2 linked regions of the Hydrogenovibrio crunogenus genome follow. The protein of the gene in region 1 binds, or shares a complex with, the protein of each later gene. Links are inferred from orthologs where the notes say so. Each region holds a gene or a part of one and is shown on either strand. Other genes may lie near its edges.

The links.
Region 2: the proteins of dsbD (region 1) and GHNINEIG_RS03425 are in contact, whole or in part, in a crystal structure (PDB 1JZD), measured with the Escherichia coli proteins. The link is inferred for Hydrogenovibrio crunogenus from one-to-one orthologs.

Annotation. Positions count from the first base shown.
Region 1 is NZ_CP032096.1:485,515-488,838, forward strand. The notes cover bases 277-3,267. They hold dsbD (protein-disulfide reductase DsbD), read right to left. Parts: upstream 2,872-3,267; coding sequence 682-2,871; downstream 277-681. Other genes in these bases: aroQ (type II 3-dehydroquinate dehydratase), read right to left, coding at 277-404; GHNINEIG_RS02265 (FxsA family protein), read left to right, coding at 3,034-3,267. Also shown: more of aroQ, read right to left, coding at 1-276; more of GHNINEIG_RS02265, read left to right, coding at 3,268-3,324. UniProt on the Escherichia coli protein: Required to facilitate the formation of correct disulfide bonds in some periplasmic proteins and for the assembly of the periplasmic c-type cytochromes.
Region 2 is NZ_CP032096.1:733,007-736,148, reverse strand. The notes cover bases 334-3,142. They hold GHNINEIG_RS03425 (DsbC family protein), read right to left. Parts: upstream 2,198-3,142; coding sequence 1,469-2,197; downstream 334-1,468. Other genes in these bases: xerD (site-specific tyrosine recombinase XerD), read right to left, coding at 2,288-3,142; GHNINEIG_RS03430 (hypothetical protein), read left to right, coding at 334-1,395. Also shown: GHNINEIG_RS03435 (hypothetical protein), read left to right, coding at 1-165; more of GHNINEIG_RS03430, read left to right, coding at 178-333. UniProt on the Escherichia coli protein: Acts as a disulfide isomerase, interacting with incorrectly folded proteins to correct non-native disulfide bonds.

The sequences.
Region 1 (3,324 bases):
GCGAGCTGATAGCCTATTGGACCCAGACCGGCAATCACGCCTTCAGCCAGGTCAGAAAAATATGAATGGGTTCGAAAAGCTTCTCTTTTGTGAATGTTAGATAAATGCACTTCAATAAAAGGAATCTTGACGGTCGATAAAGCATCCCGTATTGCAACACTGGTGTGTGTGAAAGCGGCAGGGTTGATGATAATAAAATCAATATCTTCAATCGCGGTTTGGATGCGTTCCACTATTTCGTGCTCGGCATTACTCTGGAAGTTGTATAGACGTACTTCGTAATCATCAGCAAGGGTTTCGAGTTCTTCAATAATGTCGCCTAAGGTTTGGCGGCCATAATGTTCAGGCTCTCTTTTGCCTAGCATATTGAGATTGGGACCATTGATTACGAGAATGTTTGCCATGAAAGTATCCTTGATGCATTTCAGCGGAGCTAATCATTAAATTGTTGAAAATTATACCTGAAAGTTAGCTTTAACGATATAGAAAGTTATAAAAAAGTCGTGAAAATTCGTGAAATGTTGCGAAGTTTAAATTAAATGAAAAAAACAGGGTTGAGTTCTTTAAAACGGCGTTTTTGTCATCAAGATGAGATAAAAAACGTATTGAAAGGTGGTGTTATCTAGAATGAAAACGGCCAGGCCTGGCCGTTTTTCGTGACGTTTTTGATTAAAATAAATCTTATTGAAAAGCTTGATTGATATTCTGTGTAAAGTCAGCTGCTTTTTTGAAACCAACCACGCGTTGTGCTTTTTGTTCTTGTTGATGGTTAAAGAACAGAATAGCAGGGGGGCCGATGATGTTAAATGCTTTCATTAACTCTTTATCATTTGCATTATTGGCGGTCACATCGGCTTTTAAGAGGGTGACATTTGCCAATGCGCTCTGAACACCTGGATCGGAGAATGTGAATTTTTCCATTTCCTTACAACTGATGCACCAATCTGCATAGAAGTCGAGCATCACTGGATTCCCTTTGGCGACTTCTTGCTTCAGCTCCGCTAAGGTACGAATAGTCTTGAAGTTTAGATGTTCAGTCTGGCTGCTACTGCTGGTTCCGGATGACTGAAATACCGTTAACGGTTGCAAGACATTTTTGCTACCACCGGCCAAACCGATCAGTATTACCATACCGTAGATCAAAAAGATCACACCAATGGATTTTGCGAACTTATGCCAGCCGGATTTGTCGCCAACCGGTTCCAGAGCTCCGAGATAAATAGCGGAACCGATCAGTAACGCCGCCCAGGCAAATAGAATTGTCCATTCGGGAAGGATTCTTTCGGCCATCCAAATGGCAACCCCGATCATCAGAACACCGAAGATGGCCTTAACGTTATCCATCCAGGCGCCAGCGCGAGGAAGGAGTTTCCCGGCGGACGTTCCTAATAACAATAGAGGCACGCCCATCCCCATGCTCATAGCAAATAAAGCGGTGCCGCCAAGAAGCGCATCGCCGGTTTGCCCGATGTAAATCAGGGCGCCGGCAAGAGGCGGTGCCACACAAGGGCCGACAATTAGAGCCGATAAGAACCCCATGATGGCGACACCCGTTAAGGTGCCGCCCTGTTGTTTATTAGATAAATTCGTGATTTTGGATTGCAGGCCACTTGGTAGTTGTAGTTCATAGAAACCGAACATGGAGAAGGCCAAAGCAATGAAAATCAATGCAAAACTCCCAATAATCCATGGATTTTGGAAAAGGACCTGGAGGTTTTCGCCAAAAATCCCTGCTAAAACCCCGGCAGCGGTATAGGTAACCGACATCGCCAGAACATAGACTAGAGACATGATGAAAGCTTTGCGCGTGGTGAGTTGATCTCCTTGTCCAACAATGATGCTGGAGAGGATTGGAATCATTGGAAAAACGCAAGGTGTTAAAGACAGTAATAGTCCAAACAAAAAGAAGGTGCCAATGACAATCCAAACCGAACTGTTTTGTAAGGTGCTGGTGATCTGGTCGGTTTCAGATAGATTTTCAGACGTCGTTGTTTGAGTCGGTAAGTTTGTGCTTGTTTGTTTGAAGTCACTGGCATTTACCGTCATCAGTTTTTTCGCGGGTGGGTAGCATACGCCAGATTCAGATGAACAACCTTGATAGTGGATTTCTATTTCAGCAGCGCCGACAATATGATTCACTGGCAGAATGGCTTGGAAATCGCCATGATAAACTTGAACGTCACCAAACACTGGATCATTTGTTTGTATGGCTTCAGGTAATTGAAGAGAACCGAGGGTGGCATTTCCTTGTTTAAGTAGGACTTTAATTTTATCCTTGTACAGGTGGTAGCCTTCAGCGACTCTAAAATCAAGCATTAGTTGATTGTTATCGTTGGGAGTCACCTGTAGCTGAAAAGCTTCATCTGCAGGCAGTAAGTCTGCTCCGGAACTGTCGATGATTAAGCTGTTTAAATCCGCAAGGGTATTGCCGTTGGTGTCTGCGGCGGCAGGCAGTTCAACCGTGACAGATTTCGTTTGCGGAGGATAGCAAACGCCAAGTTTTTCAGCACACCCCTGGTATTTGATTGTTAAGTTTGCTTTCGTAACGCTTCCTGAATAGGGTTGTGTTACGGTTAGTTGGTGTTTAAACACATCGCTCTGGCCAAAGGCAGGATCATTTTTAGTAATGGCTTTAGGGTAATGTGGTGGACTGAGTTCTAAGTCTTCCGATTCGATTGAAATGCGTTTTTTGTATAAATAGTAATCGTCTGCAATTTTCCAGCTGATTTTGAATTGGCCATTCTCAACCTTAACCGGCTGTAAGGAAAAAGCTTGATCAACATCTAATAACTCATCCGATGCGGCTACCGAATGGAATGTTAAAAATAACAATATCGTTAATAGATATTTAAAAAACGATGTGTTTCTCATTTATGTCCACCTTGAAAAAACAATTTAAAGACTTATGTAATAAGTTAATCACGATTTTAACGTAGAATCGCGTTAGGATGTTGTGCAAACTTTGTGTAAATGCTGACAATCAATTTTAAAGCAGAAACGCTTTATTTGAATTCAGTCTTAAAAGAGACCTTTATGTTTAAAATTTTCTTCCTATTATTTTTATTTGTTCCTTTGGTGGAACTTTATGTGTTGATTGAAGTTGGCAGTGAGATTGGGGCTTTACCTACTATTTTGTTAACCATTGTCACCGCGATTATCGGAGCCGCCTTAATGCGTCATCAAGGCGTTTCTACCATGCAAAAAGCACAGCTGAATATGGCGCAAGGGCAATTGCCGGCAGTAGAAATGATGGAAGGGGTGTTTATCTTTTTAGGTGGACTGATGCTTTTAATCCCGGGACTGATTACCGACGCAATCGGATTT
Region 2 (3,142 bases), 250 kb from region 1 along the record:
GCGGCAAAACAGGCGGGGTATGAAATTGAACTCGCAGAGCTTTCAACCCCTATTTCAAATGATGAACTGGTTTCGATCTTGAATGACATTCGTCAGAGAAATAAAGAATTAAGAGATATCAACACTACCTTGAAAAGTCGAATTGACTCACTGGCAAAGAAATAAAGGCGAAACACTATGAGTGATACTGCTGACGATTTATTAGATGAATTATCACAACTGGAAGACGCTTCTTCTGATATGCAGAAAGAAGTCAAAACCGCATCTGATAATACTAAAAAACTTGAAGCATCAGGCAGTGCTGACAGTTTAGATTCCGCAGCACTTTCATTGGAAGCGGCAAAAACTGCGCAGCTAGCGGCCGAACAAAGTCAAAATGCGGCCGATGCGGCCATCAAGCTATCGCATGAACAGAAAGCACAAATTATGGAATTGTCTGATTCCAATATTGCTTGGCGTCAATCGCTTCGAACGGCTTCCAATGATTTGAAATCGGCAAGAAATGCCGTCACCATCATGATGACGGTTGCGATTGTTGTAAGTGTTATCTCTGTCAGCATCATGGGGTGGTTATTAAACAGTTTGAACAAAAAAAATGAAATGTTAAAAGGCGATGTATTCGATATCATTAATACTGAAAACACGTTATTTAACAAAAACCTGAACCTAAAGATTGATCAATTATCCTCTTTAATTGAGGCATTAGCAGCGGATATTCAAAGACTCAACCGATCTGGTTCACAGCCAAACCTATCGTCGAATAATGAAGAAAAAACGATGCCTACGCCTGCTGGGGACTCTAACCCCAAAGTGCCGACGGAAAAACCAGCAGAGGTATCGACTTCTTCTCAAGAAACACAAGTTTCATCAGTGGAAACCAAAATCATCCAACCTGACTTGACAGAGCTGAAGAGTGAAATGAAACAACTTTCAAACTCTCGTGAAGAGCAGTTGAAACATATTCAAGGATTATTGGATCAAATTCTGAAAACCCAAGAAAAAATTCAGGCGACCACCTTGCACCAAGCTTCTAAAAAGCAAGTAATGCCTGATACAACGGTGATTTCCTCTGGATTAACCGATGAACAAGTTAAAAAATTGAACGGAATTGCGTGGTCAGTGAGCATACAACGCAAACTGCTAAAAGAGATCCAAAAAACATTAACGGCACAAAAGCCTGCAAAAGCGGCACCGAACAATACCCCTAAAGCACTCGATAAAATCGATGCCAGCTTAAAACATTTAAGTACACAAGTTCGTGAACTCAAAACTCAACAGGACCATATTCAGAAAAAAGTACAAGGACTGGAAAGCGTCACTCAGGAACTGGCGGCAAGACCGCAACCATACAGTTATCGCTCTAAAGAACCTCCTGTACAGACAATCAACGAATAACGTTAATTCTCTTAAATGAAGCAGTGTTTCAAAGACAACTGCTTCATCTCCTCTTTATTAGCTGATGTGCCTTTTAAGAAGCCTTGTGCGTTAATAACTTAATCAATTCATTGGCAGGTGCGTAACCTGGAATCATTCTTCCCGAGTCAAACACAATGTTTGGCGTACCTGTGACACCAAAGTTCTCTGCTTGCTGCATATGTTTACGGACTGGGTTGGAACATGTCTTTGAAGTGACATGACCTGTTGTCATAGCCTCATCCATTGCTTTAGCAGAATCTTTTGCACACCAAACTGAAACAGCCTTTTTGTAGGCCTCTGACCCAATCCCTGCCCGAGGGTAAGCCATATAGCGCACTTCGATACCCGCCTGGTTTAAAGCTGGAATCTCTTTATGCAGCTTGCGGCAATAAGGGCAGTCAATATCTGAAAAAACTGTAATGGTTCGCTTTTTCGGACCTTTTGCAGGGTACACGATCATACTACTGGAGGACAGTTTACCCAATTCAGTTTTGCGTGTTTCATTTAAAGCTTGTTCGGTCAAATTTTCTCTAGTGTCAAGATTAATGATATGACCATTTATGATGTACTGACCATCTCCGCTCATGTAAATGATTTTGGCCCCCAAAGAGACTTCATACACATTCGGGATGACACTTTCTTTGATATTGGCAGCCGCAGCATTAGGGATTAGCTGATTCAATTTTTTTTGAATCGCGGCCTCATCCGCAACCACTTGATTAGATGCCGCTAAAACCATCATACTTAGACTTAGTCGTTTAACTATTAAAACCGGATTCATCCACTTTTCCTTCTCTTTAAAATCAATCTGGTCAGAATTATACCCAAAATAGCTTTTGGAACCGATTAACATCATGACAATAAGTTGACTTTAACCACGTGGATGATGCTGATGATGAATACTTTGCAAACGTTCTTTGGCAACATGGGTATAAATCTGCGTTGTGGACAGGTCTGAATGCCCCAATAACAACTGAACCGTTCGCAGGTCCGCACCATGATTGATTAAATGTGTTGCAAACGCATGCCGTAAACCGTGTGGCGATAACTGACTTCGGATATCCGCCTGAAGCGCCAAGTTTTTGATACGATGCCAAAGCGTTTGTCTTGTCATTGTTCGTCCAATACGCGACACAAATAATGTCGACACCCATTTGTGCTTCCCAACCAAAGCAGGCCTGGCGGATTTTAAATAAGCCTCAATTGCTTCAATGGCTATTTGACCAATCGGTACTATACGCTCTTTATTACCTTTGCCTACCACCTGCACTAAACCAGCCGATAAATTAAGCTGCTCATAAGGCAAATTGACAACTTCTGAAACCCGTAGACCGGAAGCGTACATTAACTCAAGAATGGCTTTATCTCTTACCCCTAGTGGTGTGGTCAGATCTGGCGCATTCAATAATGCTTCGACCTGATTTTCCGAAATAACAGAAGGAATTTTTTTAATCAACTGGGGGGCTTTAAGCTGTGCGGCAGGATCGAGTTGAATACGGTTATGCAAAATCAAAAACACATAAAAACGTTTCAATGCCGACAAACACCGAGCGATTGAGCGCGGGTTTACCTGGTCGACGTGTAACTGAAATAGGTAGTCCTCGAGTTGTTCACGAGAAGCCTGACTTAAATCGGTTTTACCTAATGCAAGTTGTGTTTTTTTGAGATCCCGTTGATAGGCTTGCAAGGTATTTTCACTCAAGCCTTCGTTCAATCTTAAGTATTG